Regions from separate parts of the Variovorax sp. 01N425 genome, predicted to be linked through region 3. Evidence: predicted binding sites of a transcription regulator. Region 3 holds the regulator's gene; each other region holds the start of a gene.

Region 1 (7,097 bases), on a different contig from region 3:
CAGCAGGGCGAGCGGATGCCGGCGCAAGGTCAGGCCGGTCGAGGCATAGTCGAACACGATCTCCTCACCCTCGGGCGCCGCCTCGAGTTCCAGAAAATCCTCGTCGACCGGCGCGTCCCGCAATAGCGCAGGCGCCGCGCGCAGCCCCGCCGCTTCCCAGACCTGCTGGCGCCGGTGGCCCGAGAGGCTCGCGAGCGCATCGGCGGCGGCCAGCAGCTTCATCTCATGCAGTTCCAGCCTCGCGCGCAGCGCCAGGTCCTCCGCGCTGTCGAACACCTGCTGCGCGCGGGCCTCGACGATGCGCCCGGCCGAGGCCGACTTGAGCCCGCCGATCATGCGCAGTCCGAGCCGCACCGCCGGTTCATGCGCGAGGTCTTCCAAGGTGCAGTCCACGTCGCTGTACATCACATCGACCGGCCGCACCTCGACGCCATGGCGCCGCGCGTCCTGCACGAGCTGCGACGGCGAATAGAACCCGAGCGGCTGCGAGTTCAGCATGGCCGCGAGGAACTCCGCCGGATGGTGGCACTTGATCCAGCAGCTGGCGTAGACCAGGAGCGCGAACGACGCCGCATGGCTTTCCGGAAACCCATACTCGCTGAATCCCTTGATCTGCTCGAAGATCGCCTTCGCGAAGCTCTCCTCGTAGCCCCGCACGGTCATGCCGTCCACGATCTTCGCGTAGTAGTGCTCCAGGCCGCCCTTGCGCTTCCACGCCGCCATCGACCGCCGCAGGCCATCGGCCTCGCCCGGCGTGAAGCCCGCCGCCAGAATCGAAATCTGCATCACCTGCTCCTGGAACACCGGCACGCCCAGGGTCCGGCCCAGCGCTTCCTTCAGCGCCTCGCTCGGGTAGACCACCGGCTCCCGGCCCTGGCGCCGGTTCAGGTACGGGTGCACCATGCCGCCCTGGATCGGCCCCGGCCGCACGATCGCGACCTCGATCACCAGGTCGTAGAAGCAGCGCGGCTTCAGCCGCGGCAGCATGCTCATCTGCGCGCGGCTCTCGATCTGGAACACGCCGATGGTGTCGGCCTTGCAGATCATGTCGTAGGTGGTGCCGTCCTCGGCCGGGATGTCCTGCATGCCGAATACACAGCCCTTGCGCAGCCCGATGAAATCCAAAGCCTTGCGGATCGCGGTCAGCATGCCGAGCGCGAGACAGTCCACCTTCAGCAGCCCGAGCGCGTCGAGGTCGTCCTTGTCCCACTCGATCACGGTGCGATCGGGCATGGAGGCGTTCTCGATCGGCACCATGCGGCACAGCGGCCCCTTGGTGAGCACGAAGCCGCCCGTGTGCTGGCTCAGGTGCCGCGGAAAGCCGATCAGCTGCTCCGTGAGGTGCAGCAGCTGCTGCACCTGCAGTGAATCCGCAGACAAGCCGAGCTCCTGCAGCCGCTCGGGCCGCACCGCCCCTCCGTCCCACCACTGGTGCCCCTTGGCAAGCGCGTCCACCGTCTCCGGCGACATCCCCAGGGCCTTGCCCACGTCCCGGATCGCGCTCTTCGGCCGGTAGCTGATCACGACCCCGGTGATCGCGGCGCGGTCGCGCCCGTACTTCGCATAGAGGTACTGCAGCACCTCCTCGCGCCGCTCGTGCTCGAAGTCGATGTCGATGTCCGGCGGCTCGTTGCGCTCCTTGGAGATGAAGCGCTCGAACAGCACGCTCATGCGGCCCGGGTCGACCTCTGTGACGCCCGTGCAGTAGCAGACCACGCTGTTCGCGGCGCTGCCGCGGCCCTGGCAGAGGATGTGGCGCGAGCGCGCGAACATCACGATGTCGGCGACGGTGAGGAAGTAGTGCTCGTACTTCAGCTCGGCGATGAGCGCGAGCTCGTGCTCGATCTGCGCCTGGACCTTGGCGGGAATGCCACCGGGCCAGCGGCGCCCGGCCCCCTCGTAGGTGAGGCGGCGCAGGTACCCGGCCGGCGTCTCGCCCGCGGGCACCACCTCGTCGGGATACTGGTAGCGCAGTTCGTCGAGACTGAAGCTGCAGCGCGCCGCCACCTTGAGCGTCTCCGCGAGCAGCTCGGGCGCATAGGTCTGCGCGAGCCGCAGCCGGGTGCGCAGATGCCGCTCCGCGTTGGGCTGCAGTTCGAGGCCGCAGTCCGTCAGCGGCTTGCCCAGGCGCGTCGCCGTCATCACGTCCTGCAGCGGCTTGCGCGAGCGCACGTGGAAATGCACGTCGCCCGCGGCCACGAGCGGAATCTCCGTCGCCGCGCTGATCTCGCCCAGGCGATGCAGCCACATCTCGTCGTCGAGCAGGCGCAGCTTCTCCACGGCGAACCAGCAGCGCCCGAGGAACTCGCGCAGCAACCAGGTCCCGAGCCAGCCCACCTGCGCCGGCGTGGCCATGCGCCGGGGGGAGGCGAGCACCACGCAGCCGGCGAGTTCGGCGCCGCGGATCTGCGCGAGCGGCAGCTTGTAGGTCCCTTTCTCCGAGTTGCGGCGCAGCTTGGTGATGAACGCCGAAAGATTGCCGTAGCCCTCGAGATGGCAGGCCAGCACGGTGAGCGTGAAGGGCGCGGCTTCGGCGTCGACCTGTTCATCGGCCTCGACGAGGAACTGGCTGCCGATCAGCAGCTTCAGGCCCTGGTCCTTCGCCGCCACGTGCGCGCGCACGACCCCGGCCAGGCTGCACTCGTCGGTGAGGGCCAGCGCGGTATAGCCCAGCTGCTTCGCGCGCTCGACCAGCTCGTCCGGCTGGCTCGCGCCGCGCAGGAAGCTGAAGTTGCTCACGCACCGCAGCTCGGCGTACTCGGGCAGGTCCACGGGAGGCCTCTCAGGCGAAGGTGCCGTGCAGGAACCAGGCGGTCTCGTCCTGCGCGAGACGCATCTGGAAGATCCACAGCACGCCGGCGTGCTCGCTCACGGCCACCCAGTAATCGCGGCTCGCCTGGCGCGTGGTCTCTTGCGCACCGTCACTCCGATTCCTCCCGTCGCCCTCCAGCGTGCGGTCCCACCATCCGCCCTCGACGCGGTGCGGCCCGGCGAGCAGCTGCAGCACGCCCTGGTAGATCGGCCGGTTGTGCTGGGTTGCGAGACGCAGCGGCTTCGGCAGGATGAAGGTCGGCTGCGGCACGTCGACCGTGCGGGAGGTCGTGCGCGGCGCCGGTTCGGGCGCCGGACGCCAGCGGCACATCCACTCCAGCCGGTGGTCTTCGAGGAGGACCGGGCGCAGCACGCGGTCGGGCCCGAACCGCGCTGCGATGCGCTCGAGCACCAGCGCCAGGCTCTCGCCCGATTGCCGTGCCTCCGGCAGCATCGAGCGGCTCTTCTCCTCCAGCGACTGCACTTCGGTCGCCAGCAGCTCCAGGTCGCCCACGGGCGCGAGCAGCTCGACCTTGCCCAGGTGCTCGGCCAGCAGCCGCATCAGGTGTTCGGTGTCGCGCGTGGCCTGGGCGGTGCGGACGGTGAGTTCGCCGCCGTCACCGGCGGTCCTGGCGCGCATCGCGTCATGGCACCAGCGCAGCGTGAACGCGGTCACGCCGGACCGCCGCGCCATGAGCCAGCCCGCCATCTGCAGCATCAGGCGGCGCGCCCCGAACAGCATGGCCGGCGCGTGCTCGACCCGCGCCATCAGCTCGAGCCTGGCGCGGAAGGTCTCCGACAGCTGTGCCCAGGGGTAGGTCTCGGTCTCCGGCCGCAGCCCGTAGGCCTGGTCGAGGGCCGCCAGCAGTTGGGCATCGAAGCGGCGGCTCAGGCCGCCGCGCGGCAAGGCCCGCACTTCGCCCAGCGTGCGGCAACCCAGGCGGGCGAGCGTCGCCTGGTGAGCCGCGACCTGCGTCAGGGTTTCGATCGGCAGCGCATCGAGCAATTGGGTGAGCGGCTTCGCGAAACCGTTCGAGAGACCGGCCCGGGCCACCGCGAGCGCGGCGAGGCTGGTCGGCGCCCAGCTCAGCTGCCGGACTCCGAGGTCGGGGCATTCCTCGCGCACGCGCTCGACCAGGCGGCGCTTGCCGCCGAACAGGCGCACGCTCTGTTCGACTTCCATCACGACCGCCGGGCACGGCAGAAGCGCTTCGAGGACCGCGACGCGGGGCGTGAATTGCAGGCACCACGTTGCGAGGCCGTCGAGTGCCTCAGTGCGCGGCTGCGGGTCGGCCGGCAGGCTGTCGGGAAGAAGGGCTGCCCACAGCATGGGAAAGCTCACGGGATTGACGCGCCGCGATCAGGCGGCTCGGGTGGCGAAGACGCGGCGTGAGGATGGCCTCCAAGCCCCCGGGCACCGAGGGAAGCGTCAGTTCCCCCTCGTGCGGCGGCCCCTTGCGCTTGAGCAGGTGGATGCGCAGCTCCCAGTCGAGGCCGAAGCGCGCCTGCAGCCGCAGCGGGGCGGCCGAGGCCTCGTGCTCGGCGGCGGCCGGCCGGCACAGGATGACGGGTCCGTCGCAGCCCTGGGCGCAGACCTGCAGGCGCCGGATCTGCTCCTGGCGGGCCTGCGGCAGCCAGCTCACGAGCATGCCGGCGGCATTGGCCTTGATGAGCTGCTCGGTCGCCCACAGGCGCTCGACCGGCTTGTCGGCGGCGATCCAGACCAGGTGGCGCTCGTCGAGGCCGAGGTGGTGCAGCCCCGGCAGGTGCGGAGCCCTCGGCGGGCCGATCACCACGATCTGCCGGCCCTGTGCGACCAGCGTGCGCATGGCGGGCGCGAGCAGCCGCCATTCGAGGACCGAGGGCTGGACCTGCAGCACCTCGGTCAGCGACTGGCAGGGCCAGCCGCCGCCCGGCAGTTCGGCATCCAGGCGTTCGAACCCTGTGCTCACGGCCGAAGTGACCGGCGTGCCGAGCGCATCGCCGCGCCAGACGGCCGATTCGACCGCGTGCGGCAGCACGACGGCCGGGCGCCATGGCCGCTCCGACGGCGGTGAACTTTCGCGGGCCGACGGCGCTTCATCGCCATCGGCCCATGACAGGGGGATGGCCACAAGGACTCCAGATGCTGTATGGATGAACAGTATCCGTCCGGCATAGGCGAGTGAGCAAGAAGGTTTACAAATTTGCCCCGCCCATGCCACTTTGTGAAATCCGGCCCGCCTGCACTCCCAAGGAAAATCCCCGTCCGGCGAAGCCGGGACCGCCGCCACAATGGGACGCATGTGCTACTCAGCCCAGATCCGCGCGGACTACAAGCGGTTCTTCCGCCTGTTCGGCGGCGTCTTGTCGCTGCGCGCGTTCGCCAAGCTGTACTACGAGCGCCAGGGCAACCTCAGGATCAAGATTCCGAAGGCCGTCGACGCGGCGTTCATGAACCCGGAGTCCGACGAGGAGCGGGAGATCAAGGGCCTGATCGACGCGTTCAATGCCGAACAGGCCATGGCGCTCGAGCAGGATTTCTTCAAGCAGCGCAAGCGCCTCGCCGACGCCGAACGCAAGCTCCAGGTCAAGGAAACGAAGAAGGCCGCGGAGGATGTGCGGATCGCCACGGCGAAGATCGAATGGGATCTCGGCAAACTGGCGGACCTGAACCGTGTCGAGCTCGAACCGCGAGACGCACGGATCTTTCCGGGGGGGTACGCGCCGGTGATGATCTGGGAGGACGGCCAGCGGCTGGTCAAGCCGATGCGCTACCAATGCCGGCCCGCCGGCAAGCTGGCGAAGTTCGATTCGCTTTACCCGGGCACCTACAACGCCAGGCGCGACAACCTAGAGGGGTTCTGGAAGGACCTGTTCGGCTTGTCGCACGGGATCATGGTCGTCAATGCCTTCTATGAACACGTCAAACGAGACGGCGAAGATGTGGTGCTTGAATTCCGGCCGCGGCCCCAGCAGGACATGCTGGTCGCATGCCTCTGGTCGCAGTGGTTAGGACCGGGCGAGCCGGACCTGCTCTCGTTCGCAGCGATCACCGATGAACCGCCGGAGGAGATTGCCGCCGCCGGGCACGACCGTTGCATCATCCCGATCAAGGCGGAGAACGTCGATGCTTGGCTGAAGCCGGATCGCGCGAACCTCCACGCCGCGTACGCGATCCTTGATGATCGCGAGCGGCCGTATTACGAGAACAAGCTGGCGGCATAGAGCGCGCGTACAACTGCTTTCTCGATGGGAGCTCGAGACAGGGTGCTGTTCGTCAGCCAGTGGCTGAACGACGGCCGCCGCTGGAAGCGGCCAACTGGAGATCACATCGAACCTAGGGAAATATTCGCAAAGTCCCGTTCTGATTCGAACGGTACGCGATGGCTTGATGGTGTAATGCTGGCCCCATAGCCCCAGCCGAAGCTGGCAGTCTTCCAAGGAAGAAAGAATGATTGATGAGCGGGCCGTGCAGACGGCCAAGTTCTGGGAGGCACTTCGCCTGCTGCGCGTCCCCTCCGGGCTGCGGGAAGGGGGGTTCGAGCAGTTCGCGCTGATGGTACTCGGGCTCACCTGCGCGGCGCATTCGCCCGGGTTTTTGACCGGCGAGGTGACCGACCAAGTGCGGAAAGCGTTTGAGGTCCTCAGTACGGCAAATCCACCCCAGGATGAGCATCAGTTTCAGCAAACATGGTTTGGCGCTTGCGATGCACTGGCCAGCGTCTTCCGGAGTTCCGGCCAAGCTGACGTTCCCCGCGAGGTCGGATCCATCGAAGCATTCGGCGGCATCGTCAGGCTGCTCAATCACTTCCAAGGGGCCTGGGGCTCCCGGCGCGAATTTCTGCTGAGCTGCTTCGATGAGGTGTTTCATCGAGTCGTCAGCCGCCTGACGGCGACCGGGTACCGCAGTGGCGATACGGCGGCCGCTTTGGCTGCGCACCTCTCCCCACGGATCGAACGCGTCTCGGAGTACTTTGCAACGACAGGCGAATTCGCGGTATTGCGGCACGCTGTCCTCAATGTGGAGACGAGCGCGCGCATTGCGGCAATGGACCGTCTGAGCTTCTTTATCGGTCTTCGACTCGACCTGCACGGCATTGATGCGGAGGACCGCCCGCCCCGTGAGGATGATCTTGCCTCTTTCGTTGCTCATCGCTTTCTGTTGGTTGATCATCCACGCCGAGTTGCCACCAGACAGCGACCACATTCACCAAGATGGGCTGACCACCAAACCTCGCTAGAGGCGCTGGACCAACTGCTGCAGAACAGATCCGATTTCAACGTGGGACTGATCGTTGTTCCTG
Region 2 (7,097 bases), on a different contig from region 3:
GCCACGCCGGCAGCCGTCAGGCCCGGCTCGGCATGGCGTTCGCGCGTGGCGTCGAGCACGCGGCGGCGCAGCGCGGCACGGGCGCTTTCGCTGGGCGCGGCCGACCCGCCCGCATCGCATGCCGTGCCGGCGGCAAGTGCGAGCAACCCGCCAAGGTGATCGGTCAGCAAGGCCGCGGGCAGCGGCGGCTTCAAAGCGCCCTGCGGAGAAAGCTGCTGGGCAAAGCCGCTCAGCACACGGCCCCAGCCGGACTGCCCGTCGATGCGCCGCGCCACCTGCCCGCCGGCATCGGGGAGCCACGACTCGACCCACGCGGTCGGCAGTTCGAGCGACAGCGTATCGGCGGACTGGAGCAGGCGAAGTTCATAGCAGCGCCGCGAATCGACCAGCACCAGATCGCCCGGCAGCATGCGCGCCGAGCGGCCGTCCTGCACGGCGACCCAGGGCGAATCGGTCTTGCACAGCAGGTAGTAGTAGTTGCTGCGGCTCTGGGCAATGGCCCGGCGCCTGCGGTACACGTCCTGCGCGCTGCCGCGGACCCGGTTCACGCCGATGGCGCCCAGCGGTGCGGATTCGAGCGTGGCGCCAAAGCTGCCGGCCAGGGAGCTGGTCACGTCCATTTCGAGAAAGCCTTCGCACACCGCGCCGATCCAGTAGTCCAGCCGCTGCGCCGGCGGCACGGCGTCGGTGGACCAGGTGTGGACCGCGGGCGAGGCATTTGCGTTCATCGCGCCAACATACCCAAGCCGCGCGCGCTTGCCAAGCGGGTATAGACGCCCTCCCACGGCAGCGCCCCGGCGCCCCCGGCACAATGCCCGTCACATCCACCGCAGACGAAAGAAGGGCCATGAGCAACAACAAGAGCGATTTCGGATTGATCGGCCTGGCCGTGATGGGCCAGAACCTGGTGCTGAACGTGGAAAGCCGCGGCTTCCAGGTCAGCGTGTACAACCGCACCGAAGCCACCACCGAGGCCTTCGTGGCCGCCAACCCCGGCAAGAAGCTGGTCGGCGCGAAGACGCTGGAAGAGTTCGTGCAGAGCCTGGCACGGCCGCGCAAGATCCAGATCATGGTGAAGGCCGGCGCACCGGTCGACCAGGTCATCGAGCAGCTGATCCCGCTGCTCGACAAGGACGACATCGTGATCGACGGCGGCAACAGCCTCTACACCGACACCGAGCGCCGCGATGCGTACCTTGCCACCAAGGGCCTGCGCTTCATCGGCGCCGGCGTCTCGGGCGGCGAGGAAGGCGCGCGCAAGGGTCCGTCGATCATGCCGGGCGGCCCGCTTTCCACCTGGGAAGTGATGAAACCGATCTTCGAGAGCATCGCGGCCAAGGTCGACGGCGAGCCCTGCGTGATCCACATCGGCCCCGGCGGCGCGGGCCATTACGTGAAGATGGTGCACAACGGCATCGAGTACGGCGACATGCAGCTGATCTGCGAGGCCTACAGCCTGTTCAAGGCGGCCGGCTTCAGCACCGACGAGATGGCCGCGGTCTTCAACGAATGGAACGAGGGCGAGCTGCAGAGCTACCTGATCCAGATCACCGCCAAGGCGCTCGAGCAGAAGGACCCGGAAACCGGCCAGCCGATCGTCGAACTCATTCTCGACAAGGCCGGCCAGAAGGGCACGGGGCAGTGGACGCTGGTCAACGCGGCCGAGAACGCGGTGGTCATCAGCACCATCAACGCCGCCGTGGAGGCGCGCGTGCTGTCGTCGCAGAAGACAGCGCGCGTGGCGGCCAGCAAGCTGCTGCAGGGGCCGAAGGTCGAACTCTCGCTCGGCAAGAAGGCGCTGGTGGCCAAGGTGCACGATGCGCTCTATGCGTCGAAGGTGGTCAGCTACACGCAGGGCTTCGACCTGATCCAGACCATGGGCGAGAAGAAGGCGTGGAAGCTCGACCTCGGCGGCATCGCGGCCATCTGGCGCGGCGGCTGCATCATCCGCGCGCGCTTCCTGAACCGCATCACCGACGCCTACCGCGCCGACCCGTCACTGGGCAACCTGATGCTCGACCCCTTCTTCAAGGACCTGCTCAACCGCACGCAGCAGAACTGGCGCGAGGTGGTGGCGCTGGCGGTGGGCAACGGCATTCCGGTGCCGGCGTTCAGTGCCTCGCTCGCCTACTACGACAGCTACCGCACCGAGCGGCTGCCCGCGAACCTGCTGCAGGCGCAGCGGGACTTCTTCGGGGCCCACACCTACGAGCGCGTGGACAAGCCGGCCGGCGAGTTCTTCCACACCAACTGGCCGGAAGTCATCGGCTGACCCCCTGCAAATCAGACCGCCGGCAACCAGGCCTTCACTTGCCCGACCGGTGCCACCAGCGGCTCGGTCGCGCAGCGCGGCGCCGAGGCTCGATTTGCTGCAGCCCGAAACACCCATCACGACCAGCGACGGCCCGTTCATACATACCCTTCCTGGTGAAACCGCGGGGATATTTCTCCGCGCATCGGCGGGACTTGAATCCACCTTCCGTCGGGACAGGCGCCACCGCCGCGGCCCATCCTAGAACAGGCTGCCCTGCCCCGCCGCGCCAGGCGGCCGGAACGCGCCGAGGTCGAGCGCAATGCGCTCGCGGTTGAAGCCGATGCGGTTCGCCGCCTTCTCGAAGCGCTGGCGGATCAGGTCGGCCCAGAGGCCGGAGCCCTTCATGCGCGTGGCGAAGTCGGCGTCGTAGTCCTTGCCGCCGCGCATCTCGTGGATGCGCGCCATGATGCGGTCCGCGCGCTGCGGGTAGTGCAGCTCGAGCCATTGCTTGAAGAGCGGCGCCACCTCCCAGGGCAGCCGGATCACCGTGTAGAAGGCGTTGCGCGCACCGGCGGCCCAGGCGGCTTCGAGCACCTGTTCCATGTCTTCGTTGACGAAGGGAATCTGCGGCGCCACGCTCACACCCACCGGCACGCCCGCCTCGGCCAGGGTGCGTATGGTGCGCAGCCGCCGGTGCGGCGCGGCGGCGCGCGGCTCCAGCTTGCGGGCCAGCTCGCCGTCGAGCGTGGTCACGGTGATGTACACCGCGGCCAGGTGCTCGGCGGCCATGGGCGCGATCAGGTCGAGGTCGCGCTCCACCGCGCTCGATTTCGTGACCAGCGCAAACGGATGCCGCGTTTCCTTCAGCAGCTCGATCACCGAACGGGTGAGCCGCAGTTCGCGTTCGATGGGCTGGTAGCAATCGGTGGCGGTGCCGATCGCGATGTGGCTGGGCCGGTAGCTCCTGCGGCCGAGTTCGGCACGCAGCACCTCGACGATGTTGCGCTTGGCGATGAGCCTGGTCTCGAAGTCGAGCCCCGGCGAGAGGTTGAGGTAGCTGTGCGTGGGCCGCGCAAAGCAGTAGATGCAGCCGTGCTCGCAGCCGCGGTACGGGTTGAGCGAGCGGTCGAACGAAATATCGGGCGAGTCGTTTTCGTTGAGCACCGACTTCACGTCCTCGAAGCGCACTTCGGTGGCAAGCCGCGGCAGTTCTTCGGCTTCGGCCGCGCCTTCTTCGAGCGTGCCCCAGCCGTCGTCGAAGGCATTGCGCTCGTCGCGCGAAAAGCGGTGCGCCAGGTGCGTGGCCGCGCCGCGGCCCTTGATGGCATGGATGGGAATCCGGGCGGCCGGCATGGCAGGTCCTTTCTCTCGAATACTGTATGTTTACACAGTATTCCAAAGCTTTTCCGCAGGCAAGCTGATTTTTAGTTTCTCTATTGACAGAAATTTCTAAAATCCTAGACTCCGAGGCATGGAACTCACCGACATCCAACGCAAGTTCGTTCTCCACTGGGGAGAAATGGGCTCCATGTGGGGCGTCAACCGCACGGTCTCTCAGATCCACGCGCTGCTGTTCGCGCACGGCAAGCCCATGCATGCAGAAGAGCTCTCCGACACGCTGGGCGTGGCCCGCTCCAACGTGAGCAACAGCCTGAAGGAACTGCAGGCCTGGAACCTCGTGCGCGTGACGCACATCCTGGGCGACCGGCGCGACTATTTCGAAACCAGCGTCGACGTCTGGGAACTGTTCCGCACCGTGGTGCGCGAGCGCAAGGAGCGCGAGTTCGACCCGACCATCCGCGTGCTGCGCGAGATCGTCTCCAGCCCCGACTTCCAGAAGGAGCCCGCCGATGCGCAGGACCGCATCCGCTCCACCATGGACCTCATGAGCAAGCTCGCCACCTGGGCCGACGAGATGCTGCGGCTCTCGCCCGGCACGCTCGACAAGGTGCTGACGCTCGGGGCCAGCGTGCAGAAATTCGTTCGCGGCGATGCGGCGCCGGCGGCCACGCCCGCGGCTCCCAAGAAGGATGGCGACGACCCCGATGCCCACCACGCCAGCCTGCCGATGATCTGAGCCGCTCTTTTTTTGCCTCATCATTTCTGTTTTGACAGAAACAACGAAAACAAACTCATGCGCACCATCGCCACCTACCCGCTGACCGTCTACTTCGATGCCACCTGCGTCCTTTGCACGGCAGAAATGAACGCAATGAAGGCGCGCGATGCCTCGGCCCGCCTGAACCTCGTCGACTGCTCACCCGCCGGTTTCAATACCGGCCCCGCCCCGCGCGAGGCGCTCATGACTGCCATTCACGCCGTCGACGCCGCAGGGCAGCTGTTCGTGGGCGTTCCCGCCATCCGCGCCTGTCGCGATGCCGTCGGGCTGCCAAGCGGCAGCCTGCTGCTCGACCTGCCGCTCATCGCGCCGCTGGCCGACCGCGCCTATGCGGTGCTCGCGCGCAACCGCTACCGGCTGCCGCGCTGGCTGGTGACCCTGCTCGCGGGCAAGGCCGCGCGCTCATCCCGCACCTGCGCCGGCGGCAATTGCCGGATCTGAAAAAAGGAGCTCTCGTGACCAAGGTCTTCCAGCCCGATTTCCGTCCTGCGGCCACCCGCACTGCGCCTCCGGCATCCGCGGCACCCGAAGCCTCCATCACCAAGGCCGACACGCAGGACTATTTCACCGAGGTGGCCGACGACTACCGCGCATGGAGTCCCAGCTACAACATGCACTTCGGCTTCTGGCGGCTCGGGCTGAATCCGCTGCGGCGCGAAGGCATGCTGGTGGAAATGAACCGCGCCGTCGGCCGCGCGCTCAAGCTCGACCAGCCCCGGCCAGCGCACCAAAGCGCAGAGCGCCGCTGCGTGGTCGACCTTGGCTGCGGCGCCGGGGCCACCGCGCGCACGCTGGTGGGCGACGACCCGTCGCTCTTTGCCGTCACGGTCACCAACGTGGCGGTGCAGAACCGCATCGCGCTGCGGCTCGATGCCGGCGCCGGCGTGGCCGACCGCGTGGCGCACATCGAGGCCGACTACACGCGCACTGGCCTGCCCACCGCACAGGCCGACGGCGCCTGGGCCGTGGAAAGCGCCTGCTACGCGAGCGGCACGGCCAAGGCCGATTTCGTGCGCGAGGCGGCCCGCCTGCTGAAGCCCGGTGCACGGCTCGCGGTGATCGACGGCTTCCTGCTGCGCGAGAAGCCCGGCCGCAGCGCCGGCTGGCTGCACCGCCTGTGGGCCGACAGCTGGGCCGTGCCCACGCTGGCGGTGCGGGACGATTTCGTCGCCGCGCTGCGCGACCACGGCTTCGACGACATCGAGGTGCGGTCGCTGCGCTGGCGCGTGGCGCCCAGCGCGCTGCACATCCCGGTGCTGGCCACGCGCTTCGCGCTGGCCGAACTCTGGAAGGCGCGCGGGCGGCTCAGCCCCTGGCGCCGCAAGCACATCGTGGCCAGCTACTGCGCGCTGGTGCTGGGCCTTTTCTGGCGCGATTTCGACTACTGCATGGTGACGGCCAGGCGCAGCGACTGAAAACCAACACATGACGAGGAGAAGAGATTGAAATGAGCACCGAACCCGATGACACCCAGCGGCCTGGCCCGGCCGCGCCGGCGCCCGCCGCCGCGCCTGCGATGAGCGGCATCTCCATCCGCCACATGCCCTTCGCCTGGTTCTGGCCTGCGCTGGCCGGTGCCCTGGTGGCATTGCTGCTGCGCATCGCATTCAGCGGTGGACCGGGCCAGCGCTTCTCGGCGATGCTCGGCTCGTTCATCTACCTCGCGCCTGCCGTGTGCGGCGCGGTCACGGTCTACATGGCCGAGCGCATCGGACGGCGCAGCTGGGGCTACTACCTCTGGATGCCCTGGATCTCCACGGCCCTGTTCCTGGCCGGCACATTGGCCATCTTCATCGAAGGCCTCGTCTGTGCGGTCGTGATCATTCCGCTGTTCGCGTTCATGGGCAGCCTCGGCGGCCTCGCGATGGGCATCGTCTGCCGCGTCACGAACTGGCCCAGGCCTGCGCTCTACAGCTTCGCCTTGCTGCCGCTGGTCTTCGGCGCCGTCGAGCCACAGTGGCCCAACCCCGAGCAGGTCTCGGGCACCTCGCGCACCCTCTTCATTGCCGCGCCCGCCGAACGCGTGTGGCATGAACTCAACAATGCGCAGGGCATCCGCCCGAGCGAGGTCGGCGATGCCTGGGCCTACCGCATCGGCGTGCCGATGCCGGTGGCGGGCGTGACCCAAGACACGCCCGAAGGCCGCGTGCGCAAGGTGCAGTGGCAAAAGGATGTGCACTTCGACGAGATCATCACCGAGTGGCGGCCGCTGCAGCGCGTGAAGTGGCGCTACCGCTTCTCGCCCGATTCCTTTCCCGCCGGCGCGCTGGACGACCACGTGGTGATCGGCGGCCACTATTTCGACCTGCGCGACTCGGCCTACACGCTCACACCGCACGAGGGCGGCACGGAGCTTCGCATCGATGTGTCCTGGCGCGTGAGCACGCGCTTCAACTGGTATGCCGACCGCGTGGCGCAGTTCCTCCTGGGCGACTTCTCCGAGCACATCCTGCGCTTCTACAAGGCGCGCAGCGAAACGGCCGAAGCGGCCGCCGCCTGAACGGGCCACAATGACCGGACCATGCCGCGCCGCCCCGAAAACCTCTATCCGCAATACCACGCCCACGTCTACTTCGACCCCGCCACGGTGGCCGAGGCCCGGCAGCTGTGCGAACAGGCGGGCCGCGAACTGATGGTGGTGGTCGGCCGCGTGCACGAACGGCTGGTGGGGCCCCACACGCGCTGGAGCTGCCAGCTGGCGTTCGACGCGGCGGAGTTCGACCA
Region 3 (7,097 bases):
GCCTGCGACAGCTGCCGCCAGCAGCGGCGCGCCCAGGCACATCACGACCGCGGCCACCGTGATCAGCTGGCCCGCAGTCGCCACAGAGACAGACAGCGACGCGCTGATTTCATTGAGCGTGCCGGGCACCACCATCACGCCCGTGCCGATCACGAAATTGCCGGCCAGCAAGGCCCACAGTGCGCCCCGGGGCGCGGCCCGGCGGCTCATGGATTCACCGGCGAACCTGCAGCGCGCCGGGGTTCACGATGTTGGTGGGGTTGCCCTTGATGAAGCTCACGACATTGTCGAAAGCCTGGCCGAAATAGCTTTCGTAGCTGTCCTGCTCGACATAGCCGATGTGCGGCGTGCAGATGCAGTTCTCCAGCCGCAGCAGCGCATGGCCCTGCAGCGGCGGCTCGCTCTCGAACACGTCGACCGCCGCCAGTCCGGGCCGGCCGCGGTTGAGCGCAGCAAGCAGCGCATCGGCCTCGACCAGTTCGGCGCGCGAGGTGTTGACGAAGAGCGCGGTCGGCTTCATGCGCGAAAGATCCTCGAGCTTGACCAGACCGGTGGTTTCCTCGTTGAGCCGCAGATGCACCGACAGCACGTCGGCCGCGGCGAAGAACTCGTGGCGGTTCTGCGCCACCTGGAAGCCGTCGGAGCGTGCCTTGGCACAGCTTGCCTCGCGCCCCCAGATCACCACCTGCATGCCGAAGGCCTGTCCGTAGCGCGCCACCAGCTGGCCGATGCGGCCGTAGCCCCAGATGCAGAGCGTCTTGCCCTTGAGCACCGAGCCCAGCCCGAAATTGGGCGGCATGGAGGCCGACTTGAGCCCCGATTGCTGCCAGGCCCCGTGCTTGAGGTTGCTGATGTACTGCGGCAGGCGGCGCATGGCCGCCATGATCAGTGCCCAGGTCAGCTCGGCAGGCGCCTGCGGCGAGCCGGTGCCCTCGGCCACCGCCACGCCGCGCTCCGTGCAGGCCGTGACATCGATATGGCCGCCCACGCGCCCGGTCTGCGAAATGAGCTTGAGCTTGGGGAGCTTTTCGATCAGCTGGCGAGAGATGTGGGTGCGCTCGCGGATCAGCACGATCACGTCGGCATCCTTCAGCCGCACCGAGAGCTGCCCGATGCCCTTGACCGTGTTGGTGTAGACCTTGGCTGCATACGCGTCCAGCTTGGCGGCGCAGCGCAGCTTGCGCACGGCGTCCTGGTAATCGTCGAGGATCACAATGTTCATGGCGTGCCATTGTGCCTCGCAGCATTGGCATGGCGCGCGTGTGAACGTTTGGATACCCACCCCGGGTAGCGGTCACCGGGGGTGCACGGGTTCAGTGCAGCTGGGTGGAGCGGGGCGAGGGGCTGATGGCTTCCATCGCCTCGAGTGCCGCCAGCCGGTCGAGCTCGGCGCAGACATCGGCCATGCGGCCCGAGATCACCATGCGGTTGGTGCTGCGTTTGTCGCCTTGGCGGCCGTCGACCACCCGGATGACGCGCAGCGGCCGCACGGGCGCCGGCGCTGCGCTGGGCGCTGCCGCCTGCGCGCGGGCCGTGCAGGCCGGCCGGACCGCGACGTAGCGCAACCCGGCGGATGTGCCGGCGGCGTCGCGACGGGCCGGGCGGCGCGCTGGCAGCAGCCGGCTTGCAAGCGATTGCAGCGGCATCCACAAATCAGCGATGGCGAGGAGGGCGATTCCCATGTGAACTCCAAAAAAGTCTGAGGTTGAACACAGGCAGGATTTCTTTGAATGGACGCAACAGGGTGATGGCGACAAAGCGCCATACGCCCGCCACCTGTTGCGGCCGGATGGGGTGCAGGCCGCGCGGCCTACATCAGCATGGTGTTGCGGATGAGGCCCACCGCCAGGCCTTCGATCTCGAAGGGCTCGCCGGGCTGGACCACGATGGTCGGGTAGTCGGGGTTTTCAGCGTGCAGCTCGATGACCTGCTTGTTGCGCTTGAGGCGCTTGACCGTGACCTCGTCGCCCAGGCGTGCCACCACGATCTGGCCGTTGCGCGCCTCCTTGGTGGCCTGGACCGCGAGCAGGTCGCCGTCCATGATGCCGGCATCGCGCATGGACATGCCGCGCACCTTGAGCAGGTAGTCGGGCTGGCGCTGGAACAGCGTGTTCTCGACGTAGTAGGTCTGGTCGACGTGCTCTTGCGCGAGGATTGGCGAGCCCGCCGCCACACGGCCGATGAGGGGCAGCGCGAGCTGCGACATGCCGGGCAGCGAGAGGGAGAACTGGCCGCCTTCGCGGTGGCGCGACTCGTTGAGCGAACGCAGCGCGTCGCCCTTGAGCCGGATGCCGCGCGAAGTGCCGCTCACGAGTTCGATCACGCCCTTGCGGGCCAGGGCCTGCAGGTGCTCCTCGGCGGCATTGGCCGACTTGAAACCCAGCTCATTGGCGATTTCGGCCCGCGTAGGCGGCGCGCCGGTACGGGCGATGGCGCTCTGGATCAAGTCCAGGATCTGCTGCTGGCGGGCGGTAAGCTTCACGGCGAACTGCATATGTGGTTCCTTGCGGCACTGGCTGAATATCCAGTACCTGTATTTTTAACCAGTTTTTAAAAGTTGGCAACCCATGGTTAATTCCCTTTCCTCCGGCCTGCGGCGCATCGTGGTCCTGGGCACCGGCGGCACCATCGCAGGCCGGGCCGCGAGCGGTGCCGACAACATAGGCTACACCGCCGGAGAAGTGGGTGTGGCGGACCTGCTCGGCGGCATCGATGCGCCCGCAGGGCTGGCGCTCGTGGCGGAGCAGGTGGCGCAGCTCGACAGCAAGGACATGGCTTTCGACGTCTGGCTGCAGCTCGCCAGGCGCTGCGCCTCCTGGCTGGCCGAGGCCGACGTGGCGGGCGTGGTGATCACGCACGGCACCGACACCATCGAGGAAACGGCTTTCTTCCTCCAGGCGGTGCTTGCGGCCGGCAAGCCCGTGGTGCTGACCTGCGCCATGCGCCCGGCCAGTTCGCTTTCGCCCGACGGTCCGCAGAACCTGCGCGATGCCATCGCCGTGGCGGCCACGCCGGCGGCGCACGGCGTGACGGTGGTCTGCGCGGGTGCCATCCACGGCGCGCTCGATGTGCAGAAGGTGCACACCTACCGCCCCGACGCGTTTTCATCGGGCGATGCCGGGCCGGTCGGCTATGTGGAAGAGGGGGCAGTGCGGCGCCTGCGCGACTGGCCGCAGCCGATGGGCGCGGTCCCGAAAATTCCTGAGCCAAAGGCAGGCGCGGCGGTGCGCTGGCCCCGGGTCGAGATCGTCACCAGCCATGCGGGTGCAAGCGGCGCGCTCGTCGACCTGCTGCTGCAGGAGCGGGCATCGGGCGTTGCCGAGCCGGTTCGCGGGCTGGTCGTGGCCGCGACCGGCAATGGCACGGTGCACCATGCGCTGGAGGCTGCGGCGCTGCGGGCTCAGGATGCCGGCGTGGCGGTGCTGCGTGCCACCCGCTGCGCAAACGGACGCATCCTGCCGAAGTCCGGCGATCCGCTGCGGGACGCCGGTGCGCTCACGCCCGTCAAGGCGCGCATCGCGCTGATGCTGGAACTGATGGAAACGGTGGCCGCCTGAACGGCGGCCGCGCGCAGCCGACGAGATTCAGCTGCTGAGGGCCGCGAGTGCGCGCTGCTTGATCTCTTCGACGCTGCCCACGCCCTGGATGGCGCGGTACTTCGGCGCCGAGGCCGGATCGGCCTTGGCCCAGGCCGAGTAGTAGTCGACCAGCGGACGCGTCTGCTGGCTGTAGACCTCGAGCCGCTTGCGCACGGTTTCTTCCTCGTCGTCCTTGCGCTGGATCAGGTCTTCGCCCGTGATGTCGTCCTTGCCTTCGACCTTGGGCGGATTGAACTTGACGTGGTAGGTACGGCCCGACGCAGGATGCGAGCGGCGGCCGCTCATGCGTTCGATGATGTCGCTGAACGGCACGTCGATTTCGAGCACGTAGTCGAGCTTGACGCCGGCCGCCTTCATGGCGTCGGCCTGCGGAATGGTGCGCGGGAAGCCGTCGAACAGGAAACCGCCGGCGCAATCGGGCTGCGCGATGCGTTCCTTCACAAGGTTGATGATCAGGTCGTCGCTCACGAGCCCGCCGGACTCCATGACGGCCTTGGCCTGCTGCCCGAGCGGGGTGCCGGCCTTGACGGCGGCGCGCAGCATGTCGCCGGTCGAAATCTGAGGAATGCCGTATTTCTGGCAGATGAAGGCTGCTTGCGTGCCTTTGCCCGCCCCGGGCGCGCCCAGCAAAATTAGTCTCATGGTGTCCTCGGAGGGTTCTTCGATCTTGTGTCGCGCCCAGCGTCAGCCCGGGAGCGGGGCAAGGCGGAATTGCGTCGAGGATAGCATGCGACAGCGTGAAGAATTTCCGCTGCCGCCCTCGCAGCAGCGCACTTTTTCAGCGCGCCGGATCGGCGGCGAAGACCGCGCGCACGCGCTCGAGGTCTGCGGGAGTATCGACGCCAGGCCCCGGCGCGACATGGCTGACGTGCACCGCGATGCGATGCCCGTGCCACAGCGCGCGCAGTTGTTCGAGCGCTTCGGTGGCCTCGACGGGTGCGGGTGCCAGCGAAGGAAAGCTGCGCACGAAGCCGGCGCGGTAGCCATAGATGCCGATGTGCCGCAGCGGCGCCGGTGCGGGCAGCACGGAAGGCGGCGCACCGTTGGCGGAACCGTCGCGCCACCACGGAATGGGCGCGCGGCTGAAGTACAGCGCATTGCCCTGCGCATCGAGCACCGCCTTCACCACGTTCGGGTTCAGGAAGTCGTCGAGCGAGTCGATCTCGTGGGCCGCGGTGCTCATGGCGGCTTCCGGGTGGGCGGCCAGCGCGGAGGCCACGGCGTCGATGAGCGCAGGGTCGATCAGCGGCTCGTCGCCCTGGACATTGACGATGATGTCGCTGCCGTCCAGCCCCAGTTGCTCGCAGGCTTCGGCCAGGCGGTCGGAGCCGCTCGGGTGGTCCTGGCGGGTCAGGATGGCTTCCACGCCATGCCTTGCGCAGGCCTCGACGATGGCCGCGTCGTCGCCCGCCACCACCACGCGCGCGGCGCCGGATTGGCTGGCACGCCGGGCCACGCGCACCACCATGGGCAGGCCGGCAATGTCGGCCAGCGGCTTGTTGGGCAGCCGCGTCGAAGCCAGCCGGGCCGGCACCAGGACGGTGAAGCTCACAGCCCCAGCTCTTCGTCGGACAGGGTGCGGGCCTCGTTCTCGAGCAGCACGGGGATGCCGTCGCGCACCGGATAGGCCAGGCGTGCGCTGCGCGAGCAGAGCTCCTGCTTCTCCGGGTTCCAGGTCAGCGGGCCCTTGGTGACGGGGCAGACGAGCAGTTCAAGCAGCTTGGTATCCATCGAGCGATGATAGCTTTGCGTCGAGCGCCGCGAAGAATTCCGGCGAGGGTGCGAAGTCCAGCGGCACCGCCAGCGCGTCGGGGGCCCTGGGCCACAGCTTGACGGCATCTTTTTCGGTGCAGACGAGGCGCTGCCCGGTGCCGGCGGGGCGCTGCCAGCCTTCGAAATCGTAGTGGTCCGGCAGGGCGATCGTCTCGGCAAGCGTCAGCCCGCGTGCCCGCAGCATGCCGAAGAACGCTTCGGGCCGCGCAATGGCCGCCAGCGCGATCAGCGGTTCGCCGGCGAGAGCGTCGAGTGGCGTGCGTCTGCCGTCGCTCGCCACGGCGTCGCGCGCGAGCGAACGGGTGGCGGTGTAGCCGCCCTTGAAGGCGGGACGTTCCCCGCTGTGGAGCACCAGGTCGCACGGGCGCGGCCAGCGCTCGCGCAGCGGACCCGCGGGCAGCCGCCAGCCGTTGCCCACGCCGCGGTCGTCGAACACGCAGATCTCGATGTCGCGCGCCAGCGCCAGGTGCTGCAGCCCGTCGTCGCTCACGATGACCTGCGTGGCCGGGTGCCGGGCGAGCAGGGCGCGCGCGGCCTCGATGCGGCGCCGCGCCACGAACACCGGTACGCCGGTGGCGCGGCGAATCAGCAGCGGTTCATCGCCGACATCATGGGCGTTGCTCTCGGCGAGCACTTCGCGGCAGTCGCCGGTGCGGCGGCCGTAGCCGCGCGACACCACGCCAACCTGTAGCCCGCGGGCCTGCAGGTGCCGCACGACCGCCATCACGACCGGCGTCTTGCCCGCGCCGCCGGCAACCACGTTGCCAACCACGATCACCGGCACCGGGACGCGTTCGGTCGTGCGCCATCCCATCCGGTAGAGCCAGCGCCGCAGCCCGAAAAGCGCCGCGTAGAGCAGCGACAGGGGCCACAGCAGGCAAGCCAGCGCGCCGCGATGCAGCCAGGCGCGCTGCAGCCGCGAGGCCGGCACAGCGATCGGGCCGGTCGTGCCGATGGTGCTGCGGCCCTGCGACGGCACTCAGTGCCCTGCTTGCTGCGCCGAAGACTGGGCTGCGAACGTGATCTGCACCAGTCCCACGCGGCGAGCGGCTTCCATCACCGTGATCACAGCCTGGTGCGGGCTGCTGGCGTCGGCGCTGATGATGACCACGCTGTCCTTGCCGCCCGTGGCGGCCGCGCCCAGTGCGGCGGCCACGGTGTCCACGTTGCGGTCGGCCACCGGCTTCTTGTTGATCGAGTAGCGGCCGTCGGCGGAGACCGCCACGATCACCTCCTTGGGATAGTCGCGCTGCGAATCCACGTCCGCCGTCGGCAGCCGAAGCTGCATTTCGGTGAACTTGCTGTAGGTGGTCGACAGCATCAGGAAGATCAGGATGACCAGCAGCACGTCGATGAACGGGATCAGGTTGATCTCCGGCTCGTCGCGCGCACCGTGGCGAAACTGCATGCGGCCGCGGCTCATGGCAAGCCTCCGCGAGGCGGCGTGGCGCAGGCAGTTGCAAGCGATGCGAAGCCCATCATTTGCGCAATGCGTTCAAATGGCGCGCGAAGCGCTCGCCCGACAGTTCGAGGTTCAGCAGGTATTCGTCGACCCGGCTGCGGAAATAGCGCCAGAAGATCAGCGTCGGAATGGCCACGATCAGGCCGAAAGCCGTGTTGTACAGCGCAATCGAAATGCCGTGCGCCAACTGCGCGGGGTTCCCGGAGCCCACCGCGCCGCTGCCGGGCGACTGCGAGCCGAAGATCTCGATCATGCCGATGACC

The links. The regulator LexA, encoded in region 3, represses DNA repair genes until DNA is damaged. The targets are predictions, from matches to a motif close to ACTGTATNNNNATACAGT.
Region 1: imuA (translesion DNA synthesis-associated protein ImuA) is a predicted target of LexA. The motif match lies at 4,939-4,956, and genes of this name have one in related genera.
Region 2: AC1DSC_RS02245 (PA0069 family radical SAM protein) is a predicted target of LexA. The motif match lies at 3,629-3,646, and genes of this name have one in related genera.

What each region holds. Positions count from the first base shown of each region.
Region 1 covers NZ_JBFTRJ010000029.1:10,777-17,873, reverse strand. Annotated here, with positions in the region: gene AC1DSC_RS31315 (error-prone DNA polymerase) at 1-2,772, opposite strand, end outside; gene AC1DSC_RS31310 (Y-family DNA polymerase) at 2,783-4,141, opposite strand; gene imuA (translesion DNA synthesis-associated protein ImuA) at 4,083-4,925, opposite strand; gene AC1DSC_RS31300 (SOS response-associated peptidase family protein) at 5,095-6,018, shown strand; gene AC1DSC_RS31295 (AAA family ATPase) at 6,245-7,097, shown strand, end outside.
Region 2 covers NZ_JBFTRJ010000001.1:458,117-465,213, reverse strand. Annotated here, with positions in the region: gene AC1DSC_RS02255 (AraC-like ligand-binding domain-containing protein) at 1-728, opposite strand, end outside; gene gnd (decarboxylating NADP(+)-dependent phosphogluconate dehydrogenase) at 848-2,272, shown strand; gene AC1DSC_RS02245 (PA0069 family radical SAM protein) at 2,513-3,607, opposite strand; gene AC1DSC_RS02240 (GbsR/MarR family transcriptional regulator) at 3,726-4,331, shown strand; gene AC1DSC_RS02235 (thiol-disulfide oxidoreductase DCC family protein) at 4,389-4,814, shown strand; gene AC1DSC_RS02230 (SAM-dependent methyltransferase) at 4,829-5,788, shown strand; gene AC1DSC_RS02225 (polyketide cyclase) at 5,821-6,873, shown strand; gene AC1DSC_RS02220 (DOPA 4,5-dioxygenase family protein) at 6,895-7,097, shown strand, end outside.
Region 3 covers NZ_JBFTRJ010000020.1:110,512-117,608, forward strand. Annotated here, with positions in the region: gene AC1DSC_RS28620 (MFS transporter) at 1-210, opposite strand, end outside; gene AC1DSC_RS28625 (D-2-hydroxyacid dehydrogenase family protein) at 215-1,222, opposite strand; gene AC1DSC_RS28630 (hypothetical protein) at 1,314-1,682, opposite strand; gene lexA (transcriptional repressor LexA) at 1,811-2,494, opposite strand; gene AC1DSC_RS28640 (asparaginase) at 2,568-3,557, shown strand; gene adk (adenylate kinase) at 3,585-4,241, opposite strand; gene kdsB (3-deoxy-manno-octulosonate cytidylyltransferase) at 4,378-5,151, opposite strand; gene AC1DSC_RS28655 (Trm112 family protein) at 5,148-5,330, opposite strand; gene lpxK (tetraacyldisaccharide 4'-kinase) at 5,311-6,327, opposite strand; gene AC1DSC_RS28665 (ExbD/TolR family protein) at 6,352-6,780, opposite strand; gene AC1DSC_RS28670 (MotA/TolQ/ExbB proton channel family protein) at 6,851-7,097, opposite strand, start outside.